Regions from separate parts of the Kitasatospora sp. NPDC087271 genome, predicted to be linked through region 2. Evidence: riboswitches for the same ligand, from Rfam matches in the RefSeq annotation. Region 2 holds a riboswitch; the other holds the start of a gene.

Region 1 (7,254 bases), on a different contig from region 2:
AGTGGAACGGCGGCATCTACATGAACGCCGTCGAGGACGTGCTCCGGACGATCGCGGACAAGCCGGAGGTCCGGCTGGTCTCGTTCCGCCAACTGGTGGACTGGCTGGACGCCCAGGACCAGGCGGTGCTGCGCAAGCTCCAGGGCCTCGCCCCGGGCCAGGCGCCGACCGGCGGCTGGGAGGCCTTCCTCGGCACCCCCGGGGCACCGCCGGTGCCCTCCGCCGCCGCTGCCGGCTGACCCTCAGGACCTGGCCCGGACCCGGCCGGCGAGCAGCGCCCCCAGCAGCGCCACGCCGGCCATGGCCAGCAGGATCACCGCGAAGGCCCCGGGCGAGCCGGCGGCCCCGGACGAGGCGGTGGCCCCGGCGCCCTCGTGGGCGGCGGCGAGCGAGCCGCCGCCCAGCACCGCGAACATCACCCCCGCCAGGCCCGTCAGCAGGACGTTGCCCAGCGCGTCGCTCATCTGCAGGGCCGCCGAGTTCACCCCGGCGTCCTCCGGCGCGGAGAGCTTCATCATCAGCACGCTGACGCTCGCGACCGTCAGTCCCATCCCGATGCCGCCGACGCCCCAGGCCACCGCCGCCACCCAGGCCGGCACCGCCGGGACCAGCACCAGCGCGGCGCCCGCGATCGCCACCGCGGTCAGCACGAACCCGCCCCGGATCATCGCCTCGCGGTAGCGCTCGGCTCCCGGCCGCCCCTGCAGCCAGGAGCCCAGCGCCCAGGTGAGCCCGCCGCTGGTCAGGGTGAGCCCCGACATCGTCGGCGAGAGGCCGCGCTCGGTGGTCATCATCAGCGGGACGAAGGCCTCGGCCCCGAGGAACGCCCCGGCCGCCAGTCCGCGCAGCAGGATCACCGCCGGCAGCCCCCGCCCGGCCCGCAGGGTCCGCTCGGGCAACAGCCCCAGGACGGCCGGCACCAGCAGCGCCGCCCCGACGATCCCGGGGAGCAGCCCGATCAGGTCGTGCCGCCCGCCCGCGTACTGCAGCAGGCCGGCACCGAGCGCCGCCATCGCGGCCAGCAGGGTGCGCCGGCGGTCGAAGTCCGAGCCCCTGGCCACCGGGTGCTCCCGCTCGGAGCGGGTCAGCGCGGGGCCCATCACGGCCAGCGGCAGCAGGATCAGCACCGGCACGGCCAGGAACACCCAGCGCCAGCCGAGGTGCTGGGTGATCGCGCCGGAGACCAGCGGCCCGATGATCGAGGGCAGCACCCAGGCCGAGGAGAAGGCCGCGAACACCGCCGGCCGCAGCCGCTCCGGGTAGGCCCGGCCGACCACCACGTACAGCGCGACGATCACCAGCCCGCCGCCCAGGCCCTGGATCGCCCGCCCGGCCACGAACACCCACATGCCCGGCGCCGTCCCGGCCACCACCAGGCCCACCCCGAACACCGCGATGCCGGTGAACAGCGGCTGCATCGGCCCGCGCCGGTCGCACCACTGCCCGGAGACGACCAGCGCGAACAGCGTGGTGGTGAAGTAGCCGGAGAAGGCGAAGGCGTACAGCCCGATGCCGTTCAGCTGGCGGGCCGCGGTCGGCATCGCGGTGTTGACGGCGGTCGCCTCGAAGGCGATCACCAGGACCACCGACACGATCCCCAGCGTCAGAGCGCGGTAGCGGCCGCTGAGGACCCCGCCCCCGGGGTCGAGTTCGGAGGGTATCGAGGCGGGGTCGACCGAGGTGGGGGAGGCAGTGGTCATACGTAACATCGTAAGGGCCGTCTGCCTTCATGACCCCTGACCCGAGTCGGTGACCAGCTAGGTCGCTGGGCCTAGGACCGGGGTCGGGGGAAGGGCGGGCGAAGCTCAGGCGGCGGTCAGTGGAGCACCTTCAGGCCGACCACGCCGGAGACGATGAGCAGCAGGCAGCCGATCCGGGCCGCCGTCACCGCGTCCCCCAGGACGGCCATGCCGTAGAGCGCGGTGCCGACCGCACCGATGCCGACCCAGACCGCGTAGCCGGTGCCGATCGGAATGGTGCGCATCGCGTACGCCAGCCCGCCCATGCTCAGCAGCAGGGCCACACCGAAGACGAGGCTGGGGGTGAGCCGGGAAAAGCCCTTGGACGACTCCAGGGCCACCGCCCACACGGTCTCCAGGACACCCGAGATGATCAGAACGAGCCATGCCATGACGGCCTACCTCCGCAGTCCACAGCGGCCGGATTGCCGCTGAACTGCGCCGTCTTGTCGTCACCGGGTACGACGCGCTCGTCCGGGGCGGCCGGGCAACCGACCACCTGGTTCCGACCGTAGCACAAGCCGCCATACAGAATTTACATTCCGCCGTTGACGGCCCCCCGCGCATTCCGCCACTATGAATTCACTGGCCGTGTGCCCGAGTGGCTTAGGGAACCGTCTGCAAAGCGGTGTACACGGGTTCGATTCCCGTCATGGCCTCGCCGGAAATGGAATTGCCGGTCGACATTCCGTCGACCGGCAATTCCTGTTTCCGGTATTTCCGGGGCGGTCGGCCGAAGCCGCCGCCCCCGGCCGTCAGACCGCGACCGCGTCCTCCGGCCGGATCGGCAGCCGGCCGACCGGCAGGCCGGTGGCCGCCCGGACGGCGGCGGCCACGGCCGCCGGGGCGACCACCGCGGGGGCGGCGCTGACCGCCTTGGCCCCGAAGGTGGCGACCACGTCCCGCTCCTCCAGCAGGGCGGCGATGCGCACCTGCGGGGTGTCCAGCGCGGTGGGCAGCCGGTAGCCGGTGAGCGAGGGGTTCAGCAGCACGCCGCCCTCGGTGCGCAGGTCCTCCAGCAGCGCCAGGCCGACGCCCTGGGCCACGCCCGCCTCGATCCGGTCCTCGATCTGCCGCGGGTTCAGCGCCCGGCCGACGTCCTGGGCGACCGTCATCTCGACCACCCGGACGGCGCCCAGCTCGATGTCCACGTCCACCACCGCGCGCATCGCGCAGAACGCGATCGACACGAAGGCGTCGCCCTGCCCGGACTCGTCCAGCGGTTCGGTGGGGTGCGGTCGGCACTGGGCCGTCGCCCAGAGCTCCTTGCCCTCCAGCGCCTCGGCGACCGGCATGCCGAGCACCCCGTCGTACGAGGTGATCTTGCCGTCGGCGATCTGCAGCAGTTCCACCGACATCCCGAAGTTGGCGGCGATCGGCTGGAGCAGCTGGTGGCGGACCATCAGCGCGGCGCGCTCGACGGCGCCGCCGGAGACCCAGGTGTGCCGGCCCCGGGCGGAGGGACCGGCGATGGACTGGTCGCTGTCGGCCGGCGCGATGTACACCTCGCTGACGCCCAGCACGGTCTGCACGATCTGCCGGGCCAGCGTGGCGAAGCCCTGTCCGGAGTCGACGGCCGCGCAGATCACCGTGGCGTGGTCGCCGCTGACCCGCACGGTGGCGGTGGAGACCTCGTCCTCGCCCTCGGCGCCGAGCATGTGCACCATGCCGACGGCGTAGCCGATCCCGCGCCGCACCGCCGCCGGGTCGCCGGCCCCACCGGGCCCGCCCGGCAGCAGCCACTCGGCGTCCGGGTCGTCCACCGGCAGGGCCGGCAGCGGCTCGGCCGCGACGGCCTCCAGCAGCGCGCCGACCGGCGCCGGGCAGGTGACGGCCTGTCCGGTGGGCATCGGGTCGCCGGTGGCCATCGCGTTGCGGCGGCGGATCTCCACCGGGTCCACGCCGATCCGGGCGGCCAGCTGGTCCAGCTGCGACTCGTAGGCGAAGCAGGCCTGCAACGCGCCCTCGCCGCGCATCCGCCCGGCCGGCGGGTTGTTGGTGCGCACCGCCCAGGCGTCCACGAAGACGTTCGGGCAGACGTACGGGCCGACCGAGAAGGCGGTGGCGGCGGCCAGCGCCTCGGCGGAGACGTCCGCGTACGCGCCGCCGTCCAGCAGGATCTGCGCCTCGACCTTCACCAGGGTGCCCTCGGCGTCGGCGTGGTGGCGGTAGCGCAGCAGCGCGGGGTGGCGCGAGGGGTGGGTGTGGAAGGACTCCTCGCGGGTGAGGGTCATCTTCACCGGGCGGCCGGTGCGCAGCGCCAGCAGCGCCAGGGTGACCTGGAAAGAGAGATCCTCGCGGTCGGTGGTGGCCCCGGGCACGCCGGTGACCACCAGCCGGACCCGGTCGGGCTCCAGGCCGAGGCAGGCGGCGGTGCGGTCGCGGTCGCCGTGCGGGTCGGTGGAGGACAGGTGCAGTTCGACGCCGCCGTCCGGGCGCGGCACGGCCAGCCCGGCCTCGGCCCCGAGCGGGGCCGGGTCCTGACGGCCGACCTGGTAGAGGCCCTCGATGATGATCTCGCCGGCCGCGTCCGGGTCCCCGGTGCGCAGCGGCAGGTGGCGGAACAGGTTGCCGTCCGGGTGCAGCGACGGAGCGGTGAAGGCCTGCTCGGGATCGGTGACGGCCTCCAGCGGCTCGTAGTCGACCGCGATCAGACCGACCGCCAGCCGGGCGGTGTCCGGGTGGTCGGCGGCCACCGCGGCGATCGGCTCGCCGTGGTGGCGCACCACGCCCGCGGCCAGCACCGGCCGGTCGGCGACGATCGGCCCGGCCGGGGCGCCGTCCGGGGTTCCGTCCGGGCCGGGCGGCAGGTCGGCGGCGGTGACCACGGCGTGCACGCCGGGCAGCGCGAGCGCGGCCGCGGTGTCGATGCCCCTGATCCGGGCGTGCGGGTGCGGCGAGCGCAGCACCGCGCCCCAGAGCAGCCCCTCGGCCCACAGGTCGGCCGCGTACGGGTAGATGCCGAGCGCCTTGGGCAGCGCGTCGCTGCGCAGCGGTGAGCTGCCCAGGCCGAACGGCTCCGGTGCGCCGCCCTCGCCGCCGTCCTGCTGGAGTGCTGCGCCGATGTCGGTAGGCGACGTCATGATGCGTGGTCGTCCTCGGGGAGCCGGATGCCGTGGGCGGGGGTGGCGCCGTACGGGACGCCGGCCGGGGCGGTGCCGCCGGCCGGAGCGCCGTGCGGGGGCGTGGCGACGTACGGCGTGCCGTGCGGGGGCGTGCCGTCGAAGGCGGCCCCGGGCAGCGGCGTGCCGTGCGCGGGGGTGGGTTCGTAGACCGGGGCGTCGTACCCGGCGTCGTAGCCGTTCTGCTGCGGGTAGCCGCCGGGCACGTAGGTGCCGTGGGCGGGGGTGCCCTGGTACGGCTGCTCGGGGTAGCCCTGGGGCGGGTAGTACACCTGGTCGTCGGTGGTCTGGGCGGGGATGCCCTGGACCGGCGTCAGGACGGCGGTGTCGTACACGCCGGTGTCGTAGCCGCCCTGGCCGTCGCCGTACGGCTGGTCGGTGCCGGCCGGGGGCTGCTCGGCGGGCGGCTGCGGGACGTGCTCGATCCAGGCGTCGGAGTCGGCGTAGACCGGCGGTTCGGCGGCCGGCTCCGGTCCGGCGGCCGCTTCCCCGGCGGGCTGTTCGGCGGGCTGTCCCGCGACCGGGGCGGCGGCCTGGGCGGCGGCCGGAGAGGCCGCCTCCTCCGTCTCCTCGGCGTCCTCGGCGCGCGCGTCGGCGATGCTCTGGACGGCGGCCAGCACGCCGCGGTAGCCGGTGCAGCGGCAGAGGTTGCCGCAGAGCGCCTGGCGGGCCTCGACCTCGGTCGGGCGGTGGTTGCGCTGGAGCAGGTCGTGCACCGCCATCGCCATGCCGGGGGTGCAGTAGCCGCACTGCACCGCGCCGGACTCGGCCAGCGCCTGCTGGACGTCGCTCGCGCCGCCGGCGGCCGACAGGCCCTCGACGGTGTTGATCTCGCTGTCGGCGGCCAGCGCGGCGGGCACCAGGCAGCCGGCCACCAGCTGGCCGTCCACCTGCACCGAGCAGGCCCCGCACTCGCCCTGCTCGCAGCCGTCCTTGGCACCGGCCAGGCCGAGCCGCTCGCGCAGCACGTAGAGCAGGCTCTCGCCGATCCAGGCGTCGGTGACGGGCCGTTCGAAACCGTTGACCCGCAAGGTGTACGAGGCGCACGGGCGCAGCTCGCGGCTGACCTGCGGGGTGAGGCCGAGCGGGTCGGCGTCGAGGGTCTCGATGGGGTCTGTGGTCACTTCAGCGCCCTTCCCAGTGCCCGTCGGGCCAGCACCGATACGGTACGCCGCAGCCGAACGGCGGCCGCGCTCGGCCCCTCGGTCACGGCCTCCCAGGCGCCTTCGGCGCCGTAGCTGTCGGGGACGCAGGCGGTGGCCACGTACTCGCCGAAGGCGGCGGTCGCGGCCGGGTCGATCTCCCGGCTGCCGTCCCAGTCGATGCAGCCGGCGACCCAGGCCTCGGCCTCCAGCGGGCGCAGCGGCACCGGTGCGACGGCGCCGACCGCGCAGCGCACGGCGCGCCGGGCGGGGTCGAGGACCAGCGCGACGGAGGCGGTGGCGCGGGCCGGGCCGCTGCGGCCGGTGGCCTTGAGGAAGACCTGCGGGGCGTGCAGCAGCGGGACGCGCACCCAGGTGAGGAGTTCGCCGGGGCGCACCGGGTCGAGGCCGGTGAGCAGGTGACTGACCGGCACCTCGCGGCTGGCGCCGGCCCGGGCGAGGGTGACGCTGGCCTCCAGGGCGGTGAGCACCGGGAGGGTGTCGCCGGCCGGGGCGGCGGTGACGATATTGCCGCCGAGGGTGCCGACGTTGCGGACCTGCGGCGGGCCGGCGGTGCGGGCGGCGTCCGCGAGCGCGGGGATGAGCGCGGCGAAGTCGGGGCGGTCCATCCGGGCGTGGGTGAGTCCGGCGCCGAGGACGGCGGTGCCGCCGTCCTCGTAGCGCCAGCCGCGCAGTTCGGTGATCCGGCCGAGGCCGACCAGGGCGGCGGGGCGTAGCCGTCCGGCGTTGACGGCTTCCATCAGGTCGGTGGCTCCGGCCACCGGTACCGCGGCCGGGGTGGCGGCCAGCGCGTCGACGGCCTCGTCGAGGGAGGCCGGCAGCATGATCGTCCGGTTCACCTGGGTCCCACCGTGCTCCACTTGCTCATCGATCGGCTGCCGCCCGCGGCCTTCGGCCGTGGTGTCCGCGTCAGCAGCCCGGCCTGGCCCGTAGGGTACGGGCGATCGGGCCGGGTTGGGCAACTCTGGCACACAATGCTCGATGATCATTTCGGGGCAGGTGAACGGGACTGCCCGATTGGGACGGATACCGGGCGGTATCTGCCCCGGCCCGAACCGGACCAGGGCAGATGTTCATCTGTTCTTGACGTCAGATGACCACTCAGAAGTTCCCGCCGGAACGAGTCCGTCGCGCTCAGCGCACCGGCGGCGGGCCCTCGATCGGCCGGCCGGCCACCCCGGGCCAGCGCTGCCAGGGGTGCGGGCCGTCCGCCGGGCGGTACTCCACGCC
Region 2 (7,254 bases):
TCCACCCCGCCGGCGGCCTCAGCTGGTGCTACACCGGCCTGATCCGCCACCTGCCCGCCGACCTGCCGATCTACGGCCTCCAGGCCCAGGGCGTCGGCGCGGCCACGGCGGCCCGGCCCCTGCCGCAGACTCTGGACGAGCTGGCCGCGCACTACGTCGACCGGCTGTGCGAGGTCCAGCCCGAGGGCCCGTACCGGCTGCTCGGCTGGTCCACCGGCGGGATCATCGCGCACGCCGTCGCCGTCCGGCTCCAGGACCTCGGCCACGCGGTCGAGTTGCTCGCGATCCTGGACGCCTACCCCGCCGAGGGCTTCCGCGACCTGCCCGTCCCCGACCAGGCCGAGGCGCTGGAGGCGCTGCTCACCATGGGCGGCTACGGCCCCGAGGACCTCGCCGGGCGGCCACTCGAACTCGCCGCCGTCACCGAGCTGCTGCGCCGCGAGGGCAGCCCGCTCGCCGGACTCGACGACGCCACCGTGGCCGCCCTCAACCGGATCTACCTCAACACCAACCACCTCGTCCGCGGCCACGACCACCGCCCCTTCGACGGCGACGTGCTGTTCTTCCGCGCCACCGTCGACACCATCGACGAGACCCTGGTGCCCGAACTCTGGACCCCGTACGTGTCCGGCCGCATCGACAACACCGACGTCGCCTGCTCGCACAAGGACATGACCCTGCCCGCCCCGATCGCGCACATCGCCCGCGTGATCACCGACCACCTGGAGAAGTCCTCCGATGAGTGACGCCCCCGCCAACCCCTTCGACGGCGACGGCGAGTTCCTCGCCCTCGTCAACGACCAGGGCCAGCACTCGCTCTGGCCGGCCTTCGCCGCCGTCCCGGCCGGCTGGAACGTCTCCCACGGCCCGTGCGAGCGCGCCGACGCCGTGCAGTGGATCACCGCCCACTGGACCGACCTGTGACCCCTCCGGCCGTCGAGGCCGCCCCGGCGCGCCCCCTGCTCGCGGGGCGCGCCGCGGTGGTCGTGGTCTACACCGCCGCGATGTGCATGAACGGCCTGGACTCGACCATCGTCAACCCCGCGCTGTTCACCATCGCCGAGGACTTCGGGCGGCCCGTCTCGGCCGCCAACGCCGTCGAGACGGCCTTCCTGGTCGGCCTCGCCGTCGGCCTGCCGGTGGCGGGCTGGCTCGGCGACCGGTTCGGCGTGAAACGGGTCTTCCTCGGCTCCCTGGCCGGGTTCACCCTCGCCTCCGCCCTGTGCGCCGCCGCCCCCGGCCTCGGCTCGCTCGCCGCCGCGCGGGCCGTCCAGGGCGTGGCCGGCGGGCTGCTCACCCCGGTCGGGATGACCCTGCTGTTCCGGGCCTTCGCCCCGCACGAGCGGGCCGGCCTGAGCCGGATCCTGATCGTCCCGACCGCCCTGATGCCCGCCCTCGGCCCGCCGCTCGGCGGCCTCCTGACCGAACACCTCTCCTGGCACTGGCTGTTCCTGGTCAACGTGCCGATCGGGGTCGCGGCCGTCGTGACCGGGCTCATCGGCCTGCGCGCGGCGGACGAGCCCCCGGCCGGGCGCTTCGACACCGCCGGCTTCCTGCTCGCCACGCCCGGCCTCGGACTGCTCACCTACGCGCTCGGCTTCGGCCCGGCGCACGGCTGGTCCTCGCCGGGAGTGGCGCTCAGCGGCGTGGCCGGTCTCCTCCTGCTCGGCATCGCCGTGCGCCACCAACTCCGCGCCGCCGAACCGCTGGTGGACCTGCGGCAGCTCGCCGACCGCACCTTCGGCACCGCCACCTGGCTGGCCCTGCTCACCTCGGCCGGCCTGATGGGCGCCCTGTTCGTCCTCCCGCTGCTCTACCAGGCCGCCCTCGGGGCCTCGGCCCTCGACGCCGGGCTGAGCGTCTTCCCCGAGGCGATCGGCCTGATGGCCGCCTCCCAGGTGGTGGACCGCCTGCTGCCCCGGTTCGGCCCCCGCCGCCTCGCGCTGCCCGCGCTGCTGCTCGCCGCACTCGTCCTGGCCACCCTCGGCTTCGCCGAGAACCCCTGGGCCGTAAGGGCGTTGATGTTCGCGGTCGGGCTCGTCCTGGGCACCGCCGTGCTCACCGTCCAGATCGCCGGCTTCGCCGACGTCCCCGGGCCCGCGATGGGCCGCGCCATGGGCCTGTTCACCATCGTCCGCACCCTCGGCGGCGCCCTCGGCATCGCCGCCACCGCCGCCCTCATCGGTGCCCTGGACACCGGCGGCGGCTCACCCGGCCCCTACCGCTTGGCCCTCCTGCTCACCGCCGCGCTGGTCGCCGCCGGCACCCTCCTCACCACCCGCCTCCCCCGGGAGGCGCCGGGACCACCCCCCGCCGACTGAACAGCCACGCCGCACCCCGCGATCGCGGGGTGCGGCGTCAGTTCGGTGGACGCGGCCTTCCGGGCTCAGGCGCTCGGCCAGAGGATCAGGTCGGGCAGGGCGTGCCGGCGCGGCCGGTCGCCGAGGTCGGCGAGTGCGGTGCGGATGGCCCGGAGGTGTCCGACGGTCAGCTGCAGGGGAGGCTCGTCGGGCTGGTGGGTCGTGCGGATGGGGTAGTCGACGCCGGGGGTGCGGGTCATCTCGATGTGGCAGCCGAGCAGGTGCGTCACCGGGCGGCGTTCGGCGAAGTCGATCAGCCGGTCGACGGTGCGGGTGAAGGCCGGCCAGTCGTCGATGTAGAGGCGGCCCGGGTAGACGGTGTCGCCGGTGAGCAGCAGGCCCGTCCACGGGTCGTAGTAGGTGACGGCCGCCGGGTGGTGGCCCGGGGTGGCCAGGCATTCGAGCACCCGGCCGCCGCCCAGGTCCACCCGCGCGACGGCGTCCGGGTCCTGGTCGAAGCCGAAGTACGGCCAGGCCGTGGCCGGGTCGGCGCCGACCAGGGTCGTCGCGGACCGGTCGGCGAACTGCCCGTCGCCCGCGACGTGGTCGCCGTGCGGGTGGGTGTGCAGGACGAGCAGTCCGTAGCCGTCGCGGGGGTGGTCGGCGAGCCACCGGTCGATGAGTCCGTCGACCACGGTGCGCAGCGGGAAGTACGCGGCGGAGGCGGTGGCCCCGGTGTCGATCAGGACCGCCCGCTCGCCCCCGAACAGCAGGAACAGGAACGGCGCCTCGTAGTCGACCGCCTTGTTCTGCCGCAGGATGACGGTGTGCTCGTCGTACGCGTGGACCTGGATGTCCGGGTCCGTGTTGTGCTTCGCGGACGGGGACCCGTGGATCCACCGCACGTCGAGCGGACGGGCGATCGGGGCACCGGCGGCCATGACGTCTCCCTCGGTGCGTCGTCTTGGCGGGCCGGGTACGGCGCACATCTCGTCCGGGGCGGTCACCGGCGCGCCGCCACCGGGACGCTAGCACGCCCCCGTCGCGGCGCGCCGGTCCGCCGACCCGGTGGGGACCGTCAGGCACCCCCGAGCAGGTGCGCCAGCCCGTCCGCCAGCCCGCCGCGCCAACAGGCGTAGTCGTGGCCGCCGTTGAACTCGCGGTACGCGAGGTCGTAGCCGCGGGCGGTGAGGACGTCGCGCAGGTGGCGGTTCTGCGGGAGCAGCATCCACTCCTGGAGGCCGACCTCGACGTAGAACCGGGCCTCCCGCCTTTGCTCGCGGGCGAATTGGCGGGTCAGCCACTCACTGCCCTCGTCGAACTCGGTCTCGTCCGGCCACCAGAAGGAACCGGACTGGCAGAGCGCGCCGCCGAAGCGGTCGGGGCGCCGGAACGCGGCGAAGGCGGCGGTGAGGCCGCCCGCGCTCTGGCCGGCGATCACGGTGGCGGCCGGGTCGGTGGTGGTGCCGAACTCCGCCGCCGCCCAGGGGAGGAGGCGGTCGGCGAGGAGGTCGACGAAGGCCGGGTTGCAGCTGAGGTCGTCGGGTCGGCAGGGGCCCATGGTGTGGACGAGCAGGGCGACGGTGGGCGGGATGGCGCCGTCCGCCGCCAGGTTGTCGAGGGTGTCGCCGACCGACAGCACCTCGCCCCACATCTCGCCGTCCAGCAGCACGGCCACCGCGAACGGCCCGCCACCGGCGGAAGGCCCGCCCCCGGCGGGGAGGTGGACGTCCACCCGCCGCCCGGCCACCTCGTGGGCCACCGTCCGCCCGCGCGGCACGCCGTCGCGCCGCCGGACGTACGGCTGGGCGGGGGCGTCGGGCAGGCTGAGCACGGACGACGGGTGGCGCCCGTCGCGGGCGGGCAGCCGGGGGGCTGCGTCGTGCGGGTCGGGGCGGGCGTGGTCGAGGACGCGCAGCCAGTCCGCCCGGGCGGTGCCGGGGGCGTCCCCCCGGAACGGGTACAGCTGGTAGGACGCCCGGTGGTCGGCGCGCAGCCGGTAGGTGATCGACCAGCGGCCGTCGTCGCGGCGGGTCATCAGGTGCGGGGAGAGGTCGCCGTCGTGCCGGTCCTTGTCGGTGACGGTGTGCAGGAGGGCGAGCACGCCGTCGCACGACGCGTCCTCGTGCACGAAGGTGACCAGGCGGTAGGCGGGGTCGGCCGGATCGGGCTCGACGAGGGGAAGGGTTTCCATCTGCGGTACTCCTCGGGGAGGTTAAGCGGGGGTGCCCTTGCGGCCGAGCAGCACCCAGAGCAGGAAGGGGCCGCCGAGGACGGTGGTGACGATGCCGACCGGGATCTCCACCCCGCCGATCAGCACCCGCCCCACGGTGTCGGCGAGCACGACGAGGACGGCGCCGGTCAGTGCCGAGCCGAGGACCGGCACGCGCGCCGGCCCGGCCAGCCGTCCGGCGATCACGGGCGCGGCCAGCGCGACGAAGCCGACCGGCCCGCACACGCCGACGGCCAGCCCGGCCAGCGCGACGGCCAGCAGCAGGCAGCCGAGCCGGACCCGGCCCGGGTCGACGCCCAGCGAGGCGGCCACGCTGTCGTCGAAGCGCAGCACCGCCAGCCGCCGGGCCACCGCCAGCGCGAGCGGTACGAGCACGGCCAGCCCGATCAGGACCGGGGTGGCGACGGCGTAGTCCCGCCCGTTGAGACTTCCGGAGGTCCAGACGTACAGCGAACCGGCCGAGTTGAGCGAGCGGCGGGCGAGCGCGACCTGGATGACGGCCGAGGCGAGCGCGGACATCGCGAGGCCGACGACCAGCACCCGGTAGCCCTGCGCGCCGAGCCCGCCGGAGACCAGGGTGACGACCAGGACGGCGGCCAGCGCGCCGAGCGGGCCGGCCCACCAGGCGCCGAAGGTGCCGGAGACGGTGGCGGAGATCAGGACGGCGGCGGTGGCACCGTCGTTGACGCCGAGCAGTTCGGGGGTGGCGAGGCGGTTGCGGGCGAGGGTCTGGGTGAGGCAGCCGGCCAGGCCGAGGGCGGCGCCGGCGGCGAGCCCGGCGACGATCCGGCCGAGCCGGAACTTCTGCACCAGCAGCACGTCCAGCCGGTCGCCGTAGCCGAACACGGCCTGGAGGGTGCGGCCGAGGCCGAGTTCGCTCTGCCCGGCGTGGGCGGACACGACGACGACGGCGAGCAGCGCCGCGGCCAGGGCGAGCGAGGCGAGCAGCGCCCGGCGGGGGAGCAGCAGCGACCAGGCGCCGCGCCGCAGCACCAGGTCGGGTTTCGGCGCGGGCGGCTCGGACCGCCGGACGGGGGCGGGCTCGGCCGGGTCGGCCATGCCGAGCGCGGCGGTCCGGCGGGAGCGGACGATCGCGATCAGCGCGGGGGCGCCGACCAGGGAGACGATCACCGACACCGGCGCCTCGAACGGGCGGGCCACCACCCGGGCCAGCACATCGGCCCCGGTGAGCACGGCGGCACCGAACAGACCTGCGAGCACGGTGAGTTGCCCGACCCTGGGGCCGGCGACGGCCCGCGCCAGGAACCCGGCGAGCAGGCCGAGGAAGGAGATCGGGCCGGCCAGCGCGACGGCCGAGGCGGTCAGCAGGGTGACGGCGAAGGCGACCGCGGCCCGGGTGGCGCCGGGCCGGTGGCCGAGACCGCGGGCGAGGTCGTCGCCGAGCGCGAGCGCGGTGAGCGGCCGGGTGGCGAGCAGGGCGAGCAGGAAGCCCACGCCGAGCACCGGGGCGAGCTGGCGCAGCGTCGTCCAGCCCTCCACCCCGGCCAGCGAGCCGAGTACCCACACCCGGTACCGGTCGTACGCCTCGGGAGAGTTGACGATCAGCACGCCGGTGAGCCCGCCGAAGGTGGCGCCGACCGCCGAGCCGCCGAGCACCAGCCGCATCGGGGACCCGCCCCGGGCACCCGCGATGAGCAGCACCAGCGTGCTGGCGAGCACGGCGCCGCCGAAGGCGAAGGCCAGGTACCCGTACGAGGTCTGGATGCCGAGCACGGCGATGCCGAGCACGACCCCCAACGAGGCGCCGGCGTTGACGCCGAGCAGTCCGGTCTCGGCGAGCGGGTTGCGGGTGACGGACTGCAACTGCGCCCCGGCGACCCCGAGCGCGGCGCCGACCAGCAGGGCGGTGGCCGTGCGGGGCAGGCGCAGGTCGCCGACGACGAGGGCGAGCCGGCCGTCCGCGCGGGCGCCGTGGCGGTCCAGCAGGTAGTCCAGCACCCGCCCGGGGCCGACCTCCCCGGCGCCGACGGACAGCGAGAGCGCGGCGAGGGCGAGCAGGACCGCGACCGCGACGAGGGCGATCGGCCAGGCGGCCCGGCGGCCGTCCCCGCGCGGTGGCGTCGGCGGCGGCGGGGCGTCCGGCTCGGTGCGGGACTCCCCGGGGGCGCCCACTTGCGACAATGTCATAAGGTAAGGCTAACCTAATGAGCGCATCGTCCTGTGGGCACCGTCACCGTGCCGGGTCGCCCGGACGCCGCCCAACCCCCGTACCACCGCTGCCCGGAGGCACCCATGCCGTTCGCCCAGAGCCCGCTCCACCCCGTCCGCCGCCGCGCGGCCCGGGCGCTGGCCGTCACCGGGGCGGCCGCCCTCCTGCTCGCCGGGTGCGGCTCCTCCGGGTCCTCCTCCGGATCCTCGGGCTCCGCGGGCGGCTCCTCCGCCGCCGCCGGCAGCCCGGCGGCGGACGCGGCCGGCGGCAAGCGCACCGTCAAGGACGCGACCGGCAAGGCCGTCGAGATCCCCGCCGCGCCCCAGCGGATCGTCACCCTCACCCAGGAGGACCTCGACGCGGTGCTCGCCCTCGGCGTCAAGCCCGTCGGCATCACCAACGGCCAGGGGCTCAACGAGCCGCCCGCCTACCTCAAGGACAAGGTCCAGGGCGTCCCGGTGGTCGGCAACCTGCTGCAGCCCGTGATGGACAAGGTCATCGCCGCCAAGCCCGACCTCATCCTGGCCGGCGACATGCAGGACGAGCAGATG

Evidence for each region. Region 2 has a riboswitch for guanidine ahead of ACIO9K_RS01860 (MBL fold metallo-hydrolase). Riboswitches for the same ligand answer to the same signal wherever they lie in the genome.
Region 1: it holds a riboswitch for guanidine, as region 2 does, so the genes downstream of both, ACIO9K_RS19915 (SMR family transporter) here and ACIO9K_RS01860 (MBL fold metallo-hydrolase) in region 2, are expected to answer to the same signal.

Annotation. Positions count from the first base shown of each region.
Region 1 covers NZ_JBIUYQ010000011.1:61,432-68,685, reverse strand. Annotated here, with positions in the region: gene ACIO9K_RS19925 (hypothetical protein) at 1-239, shown strand, start outside; gene ACIO9K_RS19920 (MFS transporter) at 243-1,700, opposite strand; gene ACIO9K_RS19915 (SMR family transporter) at 1,817-2,131, opposite strand; guanidine-III (ykkC-III) riboswitch at 2,175-2,241, opposite strand; tRNA gene ACIO9K_RS19910 (tRNA-Cys) at 2,327-2,398, shown strand; gene ACIO9K_RS19905 (xanthine dehydrogenase family protein molybdopterin-binding subunit) at 2,495-4,822, opposite strand; gene ACIO9K_RS19900 (2Fe-2S iron-sulfur cluster-binding protein) at 4,819-5,985, opposite strand; gene ACIO9K_RS19895 (FAD binding domain-containing protein) at 5,982-6,848, opposite strand; gene ACIO9K_RS19890 (beta-N-acetylhexosaminidase) at 7,159-7,254, opposite strand, start outside.
Region 2 covers NZ_JBIUYQ010000001.1:429,532-436,785, reverse strand. Annotated here, with positions in the region: gene ACIO9K_RS01875 (amino acid adenylation domain-containing protein) at 1-746, shown strand, start outside; gene ACIO9K_RS01870 (MbtH family protein) at 739-924, shown strand; gene ACIO9K_RS01865 (DHA2 family efflux MFS transporter permease subunit) at 921-2,321, shown strand; gene ACIO9K_RS01860 (MBL fold metallo-hydrolase) at 2,387-3,241, opposite strand; guanidine-III (ykkC-III) riboswitch at 3,254-3,314, opposite strand; gene fes (enterochelin esterase) at 3,379-4,494, opposite strand; gene fhuB (Fe(3+)-hydroxamate ABC transporter permease FhuB) at 4,516-6,681, opposite strand; gene ACIO9K_RS01845 (iron-siderophore ABC transporter substrate-binding protein) at 6,787-7,254, shown strand, end outside.